Regions from separate parts of the Actinopolyspora sabaoui genome, predicted to be linked through region 3. Evidence: riboswitches for the same ligand, from Rfam matches in the RefSeq annotation. Region 3 holds a riboswitch; each other region holds the start of a gene.

Region 1 (4,973 bases), on a different contig from region 3:
AGCGCGGCAGGGTCAAGGCCACCTCGCACCTGCGCGTCGAGGGGCACCCCGACGTCTGGGTCGCGGGTGACTGCTCGGCCGTGCCGGACCTGTCCAAGGCGGAGGAGGATCCCAACGCCACCTGTGCCCCCTCGGCGCAGCACGCCGTTCGCCAGGCCAATCAGCTGGCGAAGAACCTCATCTCCTCGCTGCGTGGCCGCAAGACCGCCGCGTACTTCCACCGCAACGCGGGTTCCGTCGCGGGGCTGGGGCTCTACAAGGGCGTGGCCGACGTTTACGGCTTCAAGGCAAAGGGCTTCGTGGCCTGGTTCATGCACCGCACCTACCACGTGAGCAAGATGCCGACCTTCAACCGCAAGGCGCGGATCGTCATCGACTGGACACTCGCGTTCCTGTTCCGGCGCGAGGTCGTCTCGATGGGGCAGATCCAGAACCCCCGTTCCGATTTCAAGCGTGCGGCTTCCAGCTGAGCCCGTTCCGGGCTCCTCGGTCGGTGATCACACGATCGGCAACGGGCCGTGCGTCGGGGAACCGGCGCACGGCCCGTTGTGTGTGATCTCCCGTTCTCTTGACTTTCTGTGACCTGTTCACGAGCATTACCTGAAAGTTGTCACCTGTATGGGTGGCTGTGGTAGTGCGTGTGGCGCGGCAGTGTTGATGTTTTTCACACGCTGTGATCGGGTTTGCTCCAGATGGCGGTTTCGTTTCTTCTGGAACCAACGGCAGCATTGGCACGTCTTAACAAGGGGCCCACTGTGGGTCGGTTACCGAAGGCGTGTCGGTGACGAGCCGAGGACGCGCCCCCGTAGCCCAATCGGCAGAGGCGGACGACTTAAAATCGTCGTAGTGTCGGTTCGAGTCCGACCGGGGGCACCGAAAACCGTTGTTCACGGTACGTGTGGATCACTATGCTCAGCGGGATGGGCCGGGGGGCGTCCATTTTGGATTCGGTGTGCCGCTGCCGAGACGCTCTTCCCTGAGATCGTGGACGTGACGTTTGTCCGTCCCCCTCCACTGTCCTCTTTCGTCGCTTCCTTGTCGAACATCGCGACGTGGACAGTCCCGTGCCGATCACGACCAGTGCGCCCAGTGGCCGACCGAGCCCCGGCGCCCCCACCGATCCGCGCTCCGTGTCGTCTCGGGCAGGCGGTAGTGCGGTGCGAGCCGCAGCACCAGTTCGCACGCCGCATCGAGGGTGAAGCGGTGGCCGATCGAGACGAACACCGGCTTCACGCCTCGTTGCGTCCGCAGCGCCCGGCCGACGATCTCCTCGTCGAACCGGATCGGTGACCAATCGCCGCGCTGTTCGTCCGGCGGCTCGTAGTGGCCCATCGCGGTCTTGGCGACGCCGATACTGGGGAGCTCGGTCAGCACGCCGAGGTGGCAGGCCACTCCGAAGCGGCGGGGATGGGCCAGCCCCTGGCCGTCGCAGACGAGCACGTCCGGCTCGCTCGACAGCCGGGTCAGCGCCTCCAGCAGCGGCGGCGCCTCGCGGAATGCGAACAGCCCCGACACGTAGGGAAACTCCGGCTCGCCGCGCACCACCACGCTGTCGGTCACGGCCAGCGAGGCCACGTCGAGCACCGTCACCGCCGCCACGAGCTCGTCGGTCTCCTCGCGGTAGGCCACATCCAACCCTGCCGCCGTGCGCACGACCTCGGGTTCACCGTCGAAACGCACCAGGGGCCGCAGCCGCTGCTGCACAGCGACGGCTTCCTGCTCCGTCATGGGCCACGGATGCGGATCACGGACGCCAATCACCGCCCCATTGTCCGACACACCAGGAACATTACGAGCGACCGCATCGTCCAAGGCGGCTGCATCAGCATCTACTACGGCCGATCTTGCACAAAACTCGCTGTCCGTATTCTCTCGTGCTCGAAGCGATATCATCGTGCGCCGTGTCAGTGGTGATCACGCTGCGGTGAGCCGCGGATCGCCGGAAGTTGGAGCGGAGGTTGATGTTGTCTCCTGGTTCGAGAGCACCTATGCCTCGTACGCCCAGCTGGGCGGGCAAGTTGCCCAAGGTCGAGGTGTATGTCGACGAAACCGGGGACCGTGGATTCGGTAAAGATTCCTCCACGTTCTTCGCGATGACCGCTCTGATGATTCCGGCGGAGAGCGTCTCCTACGCGAGGGCGGTCGCTGCCGGGCTGCGATACGAGATCGGAACTTCACGCCCGCTGCACTGGGTCGAGCACTTTAAGCCCAAGCGGGCGGACCGTCGCCAGCTCGCTACGAGTATGCTCGCCAGCATCCCGGACGCGAAAACGATTCACGTCATTACTCACAAGGCTACGGTCCAGTTCAATGAAGCTCTACGGAGCGACAATGAGAAGTTCTACAACTACACGACACGCTTGTTGTTGGAACGTATCGCGCTGGCAGCTCATGGGTGGCACGGCGGAGCGCGACTGGCGATCCTGCGGTTGGGGTCAGTCAGGCATATGGATCACGACGGAACGGTTAGTTATCTGAATCTGGTTCAAAACATTCCCTCTCCGGTGCATACGCCCTGGGAACACATTCGATGGCCACCGAGCTGGCACGGAACGAGTGAGTATGACGGCCTCCAGCTGGCCGATTTGCACGCGGGCATCCTGTCGGTGGCACTTCGTGGAGCTCCCGACGATGTCCGAGCCGCCCAGCTGCTGATCGAGTGCGGCCACCAGTTGCACCGAGCAAAGGGCAAGCTGCTCAACTACGGAATGAAGATCATCGGCGAGAACGACTTCGTCACCAATCGGTCCTGGTGGCCGAGCCTGCTCGAGAGCACATGACGCGTCCGGACAAAACGGAGCCCCTCAGTGGGCTCGAGGGGCCACAACCGCCTGCGGCGGAGGGATCCGGTTTCCCGGTTCCGGCTCATCCTCGCAACCCCTGAAGGGCTCCGGTTCATTGTCTCACTCGCCAACGACGTTGGCCCTTCCATTATGTCTCACTGTGCGTCAGAGTCAACACTCTTCGGTACCGGCAGGTGAACTACACCTGACAGGGGGAGAGCTGATTGGCTCTCATCCGCTCGGAGCGAGCAGCATTCACCCGGGGTTGGGGGCACTGCGTCTGATTCGGATGACCAACCCATTTCCGGACGATTGGGAACATCGACAACAGGGTGCACCGAGCGAGGTCCTCGTCGCCCGCCGACACGCGCCCAGCGGTTACCCGGAGAGCCCCGCACCGGATCTCCGGGCGTCGAAGCGGCTGTGAGTAGCGTCTCCTGTTGCGGCTGTGTTCGGGCGACGACGTTGCGCCGCCCACACCGAGCGCAGCCACACTCGCCGGGATTGTTAGGTTCTTCCTCGCCAGTCAACCCGCCCGGGCAGTTCCACCGGGCGGCGCAGGGAATCCGGTGCGAATCCGGAGCTGACGCGCAGCGGTGAGAGGGACGCGCGGAGCAGCGGCCACTGAGACGAGCTCTCGGGAAGGCGCTCCGAGTGGACGATCTCGAGCCCGAAAACCTGCTGGCTGTGGCGTCGCCCGACGCGACGCACGGAAACCGCCCGCACGGCTCTCGCGCATGGAGCCCCGACGGAGAAGGACTCATGAAGAGATCGTCCCGTGTCTTATCCCTGACCTGCCTTATTCCGCTCGGGCTCGGAGTGTTGACCGCCTGCGGCGGCAGCGGTTCGGAAACCTCCGCCCAGGACAGCGCCGCGGGCTATCCCAAGACCATCGAGAACTGCGGCGGGGAGATCACCGTCGAGGCCCCGCCGGAACGCACGGTCTCGCTGAACCAGGGCTCGACCGAGATCCTGCTCTCGCTCGGCCTCGCCGACCGCATGGTCGGCACCGCCACCTGGACCGACCCGGTCCTGAAGAGTCTGCGGGAAGCCAACTCCAAGGTTCCCAGGCTCGCCGACAACGCTCCCTCCTACGAGCGGGTGCTGGCCGAGGAACCGGATTTCGTCTCCGCCTCCTTCGAGAGCACCTTCCAGGAGGTGTCCTCCCGGGACGACTTCGCCAAGATGGGCGTGCCCACCTATCTCTCCCCGGCGGACTGCGTCAAGAACAACGAGGGCGACGGCGACGGCGCACGCAGCAAACCACTCGAGATGAGCACCATCTACCGGGAGATCGAGGAGCTCGCGCGGGTCTTCGACGTCGAAAAGCGCGGTGACCAGCTGGTCGAGGAGCTGCGCGGCAGGATGGACAAGGCCTCCTCCGACATCGACGCCTCCGGCGTGAGCATGCTCTACTGGTTCGCCAACAAGGAGTCGCCCTACATGGCGGGCTGCTGCGGCGCCCCCGGCATCATCACCGAGGAGATCGGCGCGAAGAACGTCTTCGACGACACGAAGAAGGAATGGCCCCAGATCAACTGGGAGACCGTGGCCCAGCGCGATCCCGACGTGCTGGTCATCGGCGATCTGACCCGCGAGAGCCAGACCGCGGAGGAAGCCGCCCAGAAGATCGAGTTCCTGGAGAACAACCCGGTCACCAAGCACATGGACGCCGTGCGCAACGACCGCTACATCCGGCTCAGCGGCGCCGCCATGAACCCCTCGATCCGTACCGTCAACGGCGTGGAACGGGTCGCGGCCAAGCTGCGTGAGTTCGGGCTCGTCGAGTGACCGCCCTACTGGCCCGCTCGCGCGGAGGTGCCGCCGCCGTTCTCTGGCTGGCGGGTCTGCTGCTGCTCGCGCTCTCCGTCGCCGTCACCATCACGTTCGGCCCGGCCGACATCGCCGTGACCAACGTGTGGGCGGTCGTGGGCGAGCATCTCGGTCTCGGCGACGCCGGGCTCTCGCTGATCCGCGAGGGGATCATCTGGGATCTCCGACTGCCGCGCACCATGCTGGCGGCGGTGTGCGGTGCCGGGCTCGGACTGTGTGGGGTGGTCATGCAGTCCCTGCTGCGCAACCCGCTGGCCGACCCCTACGTGCTCGGGATCTCCTCCGGGGCCTCCACCGGGGCCGTGCTGGTTGTGGTGCTGGGCATTGGCAGCGGGGTGCTCTCGCTGTCACTCGGCG
Region 2 (4,973 bases), on a different contig from region 3:
CCGTGCACCACCAGGTACTCGGGGCAGCCGGGGTGCTCCTCCAGCGCCTGTTTTGACTCCACCGCGCCGATGAACCCGACGGGAATTCCCAGTACCGCCGCCGGCTTTCCCGCGCCCTCCTCGATCAGCTCCAGCAATCGGAACAGGCAGGTGGGCGCGTTGCCGATCGCGACCACGGCTCCGTCGAGCCTGCCGCGCCACAGCTCCATGGCTGCCGCGCTACGGGTGGTTTCCAGCTGACGGGCGAGTCCCGGGACCCGCGGGTCGGACAGGGTGCACAGGATCTCGTTGGCGGCGGGCAGCCTGCGGCGCGTCACCCCCGCGGCCACCATTTCCGCGTCGCACAACACCGGAGCACCGGCGGCCAGCGCCTCGCGCGCGGCACCTACCACTCCGGGCGAGAAGGCGAGATCGTCGACGAGGTCGACCATGCCACAGGCGTGGATCATGCGCACGGCCACACCGGCGACGTCCGACGGCAGCTCGTCGAGACCGGCTTCGGCGCGGATCGTCGCGAAGGAGCGCCGGTAGATCTCCTTGCCGTCCCGGATGTATTCGATCACCGGTTGTCCTCGTCACCCGTTTCCTGCTGGTTGTCCTCGTGTCCGTTCCCGGGCTCGACGGTGCTCGCCCCGACGTGCCGGGCTCGCCGGACGGCCTCGGCCACCTCGTCCGTCCCCGCCTCTGTGGCCCATGTCTCGGTCCCGGCGGCTGTGGTTGAGCTGACCCGGTACCCGGAGGGACTCGCCAGTACTTCCACCACCGGACCACGCGGAAGCCCGCAGCGGCGCGAGCAACCGGCCCAGTGCACCGGCAGGACACCGGTGTCGGTGTCGCCGGCGTCCGCCGCCTCGACATAGGCCAGCCCACGCGCGGCGTCCCGGTGGACGTCTGCCAGGGACTTGGCGCATCCGGGTTCCCCCGCACAGGCGGTCGCGCCGTTGAACGGCGAGGCTGTTTCGACGATCAGACCGCACGAGTGCAGCGCGGAGAGCCACGTCGAACACTCCTCTTCGGCGACGCCGGGGACGACCACCGTCCGCCAGGGCGTCAATCGGACCGTACCCGACGCGGCTTCGGCCGCTCGTATGATGCAACGCAGCTGCGCCGGGGACAAGCGCCCCAGCGGCGCTCCCACGCCCAGGGCTGCCCGCCCCTCGGAGCGAGCCAGCTCACCGACAGCAGGTCTTTCCTGGGAATTCATCCACTCGGTGAACGAGACGGACGACCGGGATGTGACATCGGCAACGGATTCCGGCCACCGCCCCACACGAGCACGAAGCGCGTCGGTCAACTCATCCAGCGTGTCCAACTCGGCCACTCGCCACGCCGAGGCCCCATGCCGTTCCCGTACGGCGAGGAACTCGCACGCGGCCGTGACCGCGGCGGCGGGCGCCGCGCCGGGCGGGACGCGCACTCCCGAATCGCTCCCCGCCAGCAGCACGGCGACGCTGTCGGAGGACACCGGCAGCAATCCCACATCAGCACGCAACCGCGCCAGATCACCGCTCCCGTCGTCGACGGTGAACAGGAACCTGCCGGACAGTTCGGCCAGCGCGGGCTCTGCGCACAGCAGCGCGTCGAGTTCCGCGGCGAGCCACCGCACCGAGTGCAGTCGGCCACGACCGTCGAGTCCCGCGTAAGGGGCGGCGATGATGTTGCGCACCCGCTCGTGGGTCAGCGAGGGCAGCAGACCGACCTCGGCCAACAGCCGTCCCAAGTCCTCGGGAGCTTCGACCCCGCGCAGCTGCAGATTCGCACGCGAGGTCAGCTCGACCGTGGAGTTCCCCAGCTCAACGGCTGCCTTCGTCAGGGCGCGCAGCTGCGGGGCCTCCAGTCGACCACCGGGGACTCGGATCCGTGCCAGCCCACCGTCCGCGGCCTGATGAACCCGGAGCGCACCGGGGCACGCGTCGGCTCTGTCGCGGTCGGCACTGTAGTTCTCGGACACTCCGGCGATGCTACGGGCCGCACCACTGTGCGCCGCGACACGATGGCGGGTCGGGGTGTGCCCGCAGCTTGACGAGGGATCCGCACGTTCCCGAAACTGGAGCGCGTATCTGCGGTGGATCACGGAGGAAGCCGGTGCGAGTCCGGCGCGGTCCCGCCACTGTCACCGAGGAGCGAACTCCGTAGACGGTCACTGTCTCGTGGAGATGGGAAGACCGGAGCGAGCGATGATCCGGCAGCCAGGAGACTCCGACCACCGCCACCACTGAAAAGGGGCGAGGACCCCTGGGAAGGTTACTGATGCGCCGTTCGAACGCGCGTGCATCGCGCGTCCTGTCCTGGTCGGTCCCCCCGGTTTTCGACGCCGAGGAGCCAATCGCATGATCCTGCTGCTGTCCACTTCCGACACCGACCTGCTCAGCGCACGGGCCAGCGGCGCCGACTACCGGCTCGCCAACCCCGCCCGGGTCGGTGCGGACGATCTCCCCGGGCTGCTCGACGGGGTGGACCTCGTCGTGGTGCGGCTGCTCGGCGGCCGCAGGGCGTGGGAAGAAGGGCTCGACGTCCTGCTGAACGGACCCCGACCGGTGGTCGTACTCGGCGGGGAACAACAACCGGACGCCGAGCTCATGGAATGCTCGACCGTTCCGGGTGGAGTGTGTGCCGAGGCGCACGCCTACCTTGCCCACGGTGGGCCGGAGAACCTGACCCAGCTGTTCCACTTCCTTTCCGACACCGTGCTGCTGACCGGGCACGGCTTCGCTCCGCCGGAGGAAACCCCCACCTGGGGCAGGTTGGAGCGCACACCCGGGCGGACGGCGGGCCCCACTGTCGCGGTGCTGTACTACCGGGCGCACCACATGGCGGGCAACACCGCGTTCGCCCACACCCTCTGCGACGCGATCGAGAACGCGGGCGGACAAGCGATGCCGCTGTTCTGCGCCTCGCTGCGCACCCCCGACCCGGAACTGCTCGAAGCGCTGCGCGGAGCGGACGCCCTGGTGGTCACGGTGCTCGCAGCGGGAGGCAGCAAGCCCGCGGTGGCCACCGCCGGTGGGGACGACGAGGCGTGGGACGTCGGCGCACTCGCGCAACTGGACATCCCGATCCTGCAAGGGCTGTGCCTGACCAGCAGCCGCACCGCCTGGGAGGAGAACGACGAGGGACTGTCCCCGTTGGACATGGCCACCCAGGTCGCGGTTCCGGAGTTCGACGGCAGGCTGATAACGGTACCGTTCTCGTTCAAGGAGAACGATTCCGAAGGACTGCCGGTCTACGTCGCCGACAGCGAGCGCGCGGCGCGCGTAGCCGGAATCGCGGTCCGGCACGGGAGGCTGGGACACATCCCCGCCGAACGCAGGCGCCTGGCGTTGATGCTCTCGGCCTACCCCACCAAACACGCCAGGGTCGGCAACGCCGTGGGGTTGGACACCCCGGTGTCGGCGGTGCGGATGCTGCGCTCGCTGCACGAGCACGGCTACGACATCGGTCCGGCGGAGGGCCCGGACGCCCTGCCCGGTGTCGAGGCGCAGGACGGCGACGCGCTGATCCACGCACTGATCGCGGCGGGCGGGCAGGACCGCGACTGGCTGAGTGAGGAGCAGCTGGCGGGCAATCCGGTACGTATCCCCGCCAAGCGGTACCGGGAGTGGTACGACTCGCTCCCCGAACAGCTGCGCGCCGACATCGAACAACACTGGGGACCGCCGCCCGGTGAGCTGTTCGTGGACTACTCGCAGGACCCCGACGGCGAGATCGTGCTCGCCGCCATCAGGGCGGGCAATGTCGTGCTGATGATCCAGCCGCCGCGTGGCTTCGGGGAGAACCCGATCGCGATCTACCACGATCCGGACCTGCCTCCGAGCCACCACTACCTGGCCGCCTACCGCTGGCTGGTCGACGACTTCGACGCGCACGCCATGGTGCACCTGGGCAAGCACGGCAATCTGGAATGGCTCCCGGGCAAGACCGCGGGCATGTCGGCGGCCTGCGCCACGGACGCGGCGATCGCCGATCTGCCGCTGATCTACCCTTTCCTGGTCAACGACCCCGGTGAGGGGACGCAGGCCAAGCGGCGGGTGCACGCGACCCTGGTTGACCACCTGGTTCCTCCGATGGCCCGCGCCGAGAGCTACGGCGACATCGCACGACTGGAGCAGCTGCTCGACGAGCACGCAAACATCACGGCGATGGACCCGGCCAAACTGCCCGCCATCCGCAGCCAGATCTGGACGCTGATGCAGGCCGCCAAGCTCGATCACGACCTGGGTTTGGAGGAGCGCCCGCACGATGCCGAGTTCGACGACATGCTGATGCAGGTCGACGGTTGGCTGTGCGAGGTCAAGGACGCCCAGATCCGGGAGGGGCTGCACGTGTTCGGGGATCCCCCCGCTGGGGAGGCCCGGGTCGGTCTGGTGCTGGCGATGCTGCGGGCGCGACAGATGTGGGGTGGTCAGCAGGCCGCGGTTCCGGGACTGCGGGAGGCGCTGGGACTCGCCGAGGACGGTTCGGAGGCCCGGGAACGGGTGGACGACGTCGAAGAGCGGGCACACTCGCTGGTGTCGGCCATGGAGGAGCACGGCTGGCAGAGTGAGAAGGCCGAGGAAGTCTGCCGGGCGGTGCTGGGTGAGGTGCCGGAACGGGTTCCCGAGGTGCTGCGGTTCGCCGCCGCGGAGATCGTGCCGCGACTCGCGGCCACCACCGACGAGATGGGCTCGACGCTGCACGCGCTGAACGGCGGCTACATCCCCTCCGGACCGAGCGGCTCCCCACTGCGCGGCCTGGTCAACGTGCTGCCCACCGGCAGGAACTTCTACTCGGTGGACCCGAAGGGCATTCCCAGCAGGCTGGCCTGGGACACCGGTTACGCCATCGCGGAGTCGCTGCTGCAGCGCTACCGCGAGGACAACGGTGAATGGCCCGGATCCGTGGGGTTGTCGATCTGGGGCACCAGTGCGATGCGCACTTCCGGTGACGACATCGCCGAGGTGCTCGCGCTGATCGGGATCCGCCCCACCTGGGAC
Region 3 (4,973 bases):
CCCACCGAGACGTTGGAGAACGTTTCCTTCGGTGCGTTGAACACGGCGGGGAGTACGGCCGCCGCGTTGAGGAAGCCGTGTGCGACCACGGCGGGCCATACGCTGCGCGAGGCCAGCCGGAGCCAGCCGAGCAGCACGCTGACGAGCACGCAGAACACGATCATCAGAATGAAGGCGGCCACGACAGGCACCGTCGGGTAGTTGTACCCCAGCACCAGCAGCGGAGCGTGCCAGAGCCCCCACAGCACCCCGGTGATCAGGAAAGCGGCGGGTTGCCCCAGTGGCAGCAGGGCGGGTGTGAGGTAACCGCGCCAGCCCAACTCCTCACCCGCGGCGGGAATCACGTTCAACCAGCCGAACACGAACACGTGCGACAGCAGCAGCAGGCCCCCGACGAAGGCGGAGTCCGGAGCCTGGTCGGTCAGCGCGAAGCGGAGCTGGCCCGGCAGCCCGGCGAAGTCGAACCAGTGCGCGTCGTAGACGGTCAGTGCCCAGCCGACAACCAGCGCCAGCAGCATCGCCACCGGGGCGCCGAGCCAGCCGAGCACCCCGTACCGCCACCAGCCGCGTATCCCGTTGGGGTGGGTCACACCGGTCTCGCGGAGTATCCGGCCTCGCGGGCTGATCCAGCGGTTCGTCACGAACGTCGCCACGGCAGGCGTGAACATCATCGCGATCAGCAATGGTGGGTACCAGGCCCAGGACAGGCCCTCGCCGGAAAGCCACAGCGGCAGGGTCAGCAACCACGCCGGTATGTAGGCGATCAGCACGAAGCCGACCACCCCGCGAACGTCCACTCGGTCGTACTCGGAGCTCATCACGGTATTCTGCCAATCCAAGTCGCACGGATACAGCGGGTGATCGTCGATATTCTCCACGGAAACCCGACTTCCCGGCCTCCGTGGGGGCGGTCGGCACAACATCTCGCGGGTTCTCGCCGCGGCGAGAACCGTACGGTCGTCCACCGAACACGAACGGGTCGCCCCGGAGTCCGTGAACTCCGGAGCGACCCGTTCCACGCCGTGCGCGTGTCGCTCCCCCGCGAACCGCGCGGGAGCTCATGGCTGGTGAACACGCACGGCGCTAGTCCGACGATCCGACCCGTCGGGCGCGCTCAGCTCCGCAACGAACCGCGCACCCGCTCGGTCGCGACACGCATGTTCTCCAGGGCGGTCTTCACCTCCTCGTAGCCACGGGTCTTGAGCCCGCAGTCGGGGTTGACCCACAGCCGCTCGGCGGGCACGGCCGCCAGGGCCGCGCCGAGCAGCTTCTCGATCTCGTCGGAGTCCGGCACACGCGGCGAGTGGATGTCGTAGACACCCGGGCCGACGCCCCTGGCGAAACCGACCTCGTTGAGGTCGTCCAACACCTCCATCCGGGAACGAGCGGCCTCCAGGCTCGTCACGTCCGCGTCGAGGTCCACGATCGCGTCGATGACCTCGCCGAATTCGGAGTAGCACAGGTGGGTGTGGATCTGCGTGGCGTCGGTTACGCCCGCCGTGGCCAGGCGGAACGAGCGCACCGCCCACTCCAGGTACTGCCCGTGCTGTTCCGAACGCAGCGGCAGCAGCTCCCGCAGCGCGGGCTCATCGACCTGCACCACACCGATACCGGCCGATTCGAGGTCGCTCACCTCGTCCCGGATCGCCAACGCCACCTGGTTGGCCGTATCACCGAGCGGCTGGTCGTCGCGGACGAACGACCAGGCCAGGATGGTCACCGGGCCGGTGAGCATGCCCTTGACCGGCTTGCTGGTCATGCTCTGGGCCTTCTTGGCCCACTCGACGGTGATGGGCTCGGGCCGCGAGACGTCGCCGAACAGGATCGGCGGGCGCACGCAGCGCGAACCGTAGGACTGCACCCAGCCGTTCAGCGTGCTCACGAAGCCGTTCATGTACTCCGAGAAGTACTGCACCATGTCGTTGCGCTCCGGCTCGCCGTGCACGAGCACGTCGAGTCCGAGGTCCTCCTGCATGGTGATCACACGCTGGATCTCGTCGGCCATCCTGGTGTTGTAGGTGGCCTCGTCGATCCTGCCGTCCCGGAGCTGGGCACGCGCCTTGCGGACGTCCGTGGTCTGCGGGAACGAACCGATCGTGGTGGTCGGCAGCGGCGGCAGTCCGAGAGCCCGCTGCTGCTCCGCACGCCGCTTGGCGTACTCACCGCGTTCGGCGTCCCGTGGACGCAGCTTCGAGGTGCGGTCACGCACCGTCTTGGCGCGCAGCCGGGCCGCGTTTCGCCGGTCCTCGATCGGAGCGCGGGCCCTGTCCAGCTGCGTGCGCACCGCGTCCCGCCCCTCGTGCAGGGCGCGGTCGAGCAGCACGACCTCCTCGACCTTCTGCCGCGCGAACGCCAACCAGGACTTGACCTGCGGGTCGATGTCCTTCTCGGCCTCGACGTCGTAGGGGACGTGCAGCAGCGAGCACGAGGTGCCCACCGAGACCTCACCGGCGAGCCCGAGCAGCGTCGCCGCCTTGGACAGCGCGTCGTCGAGGTCGGTCCGCCAGATGTTGCGACCCTCCACCAGACCGGCCACCAGCGTCTTGTTCCGCAGACCGGTCAGTCCGGACAGCACCTCCATCGTGGTCGAGCCGGCCACGAGGTCGACCCCGACCGCCTCGATCGGCGAGGAGGCCAGCACGCCGAGGGCCTCGCCGGGATCACCGAAGTAGGTGGGCACGAACAGCTTCGGCCGCGCGGTGAGCTCACCGAGCTTGCGGTAGGCCCCGCGCAGCTTCTCCAGTTCCGCCGGCTGGCGGTCGGCCGCGAACGCGGGCTCGTCCAGCTGCACCCATTCCACACCGGCGCGGTGGAGCTCACCCAGCAGCTCGGTGTAGACCTCCAGCAGATCGTCCAACCGGTGCAGCGGCGTGAAGGAGGACGGTGCCCCCTCGGCGCTCTTGGACAGCAGCAGGAAGGTCAGCGGCCCCACCAGCACGGGGCGGGTGGTTATCCCGAGTTCCCCGGCTTCCCGGAACCGCTTCACGGGGGTGCGGTCGGCGAGGCTGAACTCGGTGTTCGGGCCGATCTCGGGAACGAGGTAGTGGTAGTTGGTGTCGAACCACTTCGTCATCTCCAGCGGCGGGGTGGATTCCACGCCGCGCGCCATGGCGAAGTAGGTGTCCAACGAGTCCAGCCCCAGCTCGCGGTAGCGCTCCGGCACGGCGCCGAAGGTCACCGCGGTGTCCAGGACCTGGTCGTAATAGGAGAACGTGTTGCTGGGAACGGATCCCAGACCCGCCGCGTGCAGTTCCCGCCAGCTCTGGGTACGCAGCGTGCGGGCCGTCTCGCGCAGCTGTTCCCTGCCGCTCTTGCCCGCCCAGTAGCTCTCCAGCGCCCGCTTGAGTTCCCGCTGCGGGCCGATACGGGGGTATCCGAGTACGGTGGATCCGATTTCGCTGGTCAAAGCTCTCTCCTCGCGAGCTCGACGACATGGTCGACCGAGCACCTCGAGGAATGAGGGCACACGTGTCCACGGTCGCGTGGGAGCTCGCGACGTGACCGCCCTGCCGACCTTCCCTCGAGGTCCCGGACTCGCGCACCGCTCGCGGTACGCACCGACGGCAGGTCTTCGGACTCGCGGGCACCACCGGCTTCAGCCGGTTCTCCTACTGGTCGTCGGCTTCCCGGACCTCGGGTCCAGTGCCGTGTTCCGCTCGCGATCCCGGTCGGGGAGCGCGGCGGTGACGACGTTCGTTCCCACTCACCGCTGCGGGGCAGTTCCGGATTCGCACCGGATTCCCTCTTGCCTCAGCGGCGGGACCGTTCGCCCTCGCCGCTGAACCATCGGCGCTCGTATGGTTGCGCTCGCCGTCCGGTTTGGCAAGCCCCACCCGCCTTTCACGGCGGTTGATCGGCACGCTCGTACCGCCGCTCGGCTGCCGTTTCGCCGTTCGATGTAGCAGCGGTCACACCGCGTCCCGCCGCGTGGCGAACTTGCCAACGTCGGTGACAGCGCGAAAGTATGAGGCGCATGGCCGGTGAACTGCTGCCCGCGACCCGACGCGCCCTGCTGCGCCGACTGGCACTGGAACAGTCGGGCAACCGTGTGCCCTCGATTATCGCCGGACTGGTGCGTGACGGTGAGACGATCTGGGTGGATTCTCGTGGGCGGGTGGACGATCGGCGGCCCGACTCCGATACGCAGTACCGCATCGGGTCCATCACCAAGACCTTCGTGGCGGTGCTGGTGATGCGACTGCGCGACGAGGGGCTGCTGTCGTTGGCCGACCGGTTCGGTGACCACGTGCCGGGCACGGCGGTCGACGACCGGCAGATCTGGCAGCTGCTCGCGCACTGCAGTGGGCTCAGCTCCGAGCCTGCCGGGCAGTGGTGGGAACGGACAAAGGGCGAGTCCGCCGAGGACTTCCTCGCGGGCGTGGACAGCGCCCAGCTGCGTCCCGAACCGCAGCACGTGTTCCACTACTCCAACACCGCGTTCGGGCTGCTGGGGCAGTTGGTTGAGCGAGTACGCGGCAACGAGTTCATGTCGGTGGTCCGCGAGGAGATCCTGGAACCGCTCGGGATGCGCCGCACCACCGAGAGCCCCGTCCCGCCGTACGCCCCCGGGCTGGCGGTGCACCCCTGGGCCGACGTGTTGCAATCCGAACCGTTCGAGGACGCGGTCGCGATGGCCCCGGCCGGTCAGCTCTGGTCCACGGTGGATGACATGATCCGCTGGTTGCGCTTCCTGACCGGTGAGACCGGGGAGGTGCTGCACCCCGACACGCTCGACGAGATGCGCAAACCGGCCAGTGTGGACGACGGGCCGCAGTGGACCAGGGGAGCCGGGCTGGGGCTGCAACTGGCACGGCACAACGGTCGTGCGCTCGTGGGTCACAGTGGTTCCATGCCGGGCTTTCTGGCCAACATGCTGGCCGACCCGGCCGAGTCCACCGGTGTGATCTTTCTCGCCAACACGACCGCCGGAGCGAACGGCGCACTCGCGGTCGATCTGCTCGAGATCCTCGCCG

What was found. Region 3 has a riboswitch for cobalamin ahead of metE (5-methyltetrahydropteroyltriglutamate--homocysteine S-methyltransferase). Riboswitches for the same ligand answer to the same signal wherever they lie in the genome.
Region 1: linked by a shared signal. The riboswitch ahead of ACOQFL_RS14110 (ABC transporter substrate-binding protein) and the one ahead of metE (5-methyltetrahydropteroyltriglutamate--homocysteine S-methyltransferase) in region 3 are both predicted to bind cobalamin.
Region 2: linked by a shared signal. The riboswitch ahead of cobN (cobaltochelatase subunit CobN) and the one ahead of metE (5-methyltetrahydropteroyltriglutamate--homocysteine S-methyltransferase) in region 3 are both predicted to bind cobalamin.

What each region holds. Positions count from the first base shown of each region.
Region 1 is NZ_JBMIHH010000006.1:371,481-376,453, reverse strand. It holds gene ACOQFL_RS14130 (NAD(P)/FAD-dependent oxidoreductase) at 1-470, shown strand, start outside; tRNA gene ACOQFL_RS14125 (tRNA-Leu) at 800-873, shown strand; gene ACOQFL_RS14120 (endonuclease V) at 1,072-1,761, opposite strand; gene ACOQFL_RS14115 (DUF3800 domain-containing protein) at 2,019-2,780, shown strand; cobalamin riboswitch at 3,290-3,483, shown strand; gene ACOQFL_RS14110 (ABC transporter substrate-binding protein) at 3,546-4,574, shown strand; gene ACOQFL_RS14105 (FecCD family ABC transporter permease) at 4,571-4,973, shown strand, end outside.
Region 2 is NZ_JBMIHH010000003.1:374,038-379,010, forward strand. It holds gene ACOQFL_RS06805 (precorrin-8X methylmutase) at 1-563, opposite strand, end outside; gene cobG (precorrin-3B synthase) at 560-1,951, opposite strand; cobalamin riboswitch at 2,076-2,200, shown strand; gene cobN (cobaltochelatase subunit CobN) at 2,331-4,973, shown strand, end outside.
Region 3 is NZ_JBMIHH010000005.1:130,536-135,508, forward strand. It holds gene ACOQFL_RS10625 (CPBP family intramembrane glutamic endopeptidase) at 1-818, opposite strand, end outside; gene metE (5-methyltetrahydropteroyltriglutamate--homocysteine S-methyltransferase) at 1,115-3,406, opposite strand; cobalamin riboswitch at 3,546-3,803, opposite strand; gene ACOQFL_RS10635 (serine hydrolase domain-containing protein) at 3,974-4,973, shown strand, end outside.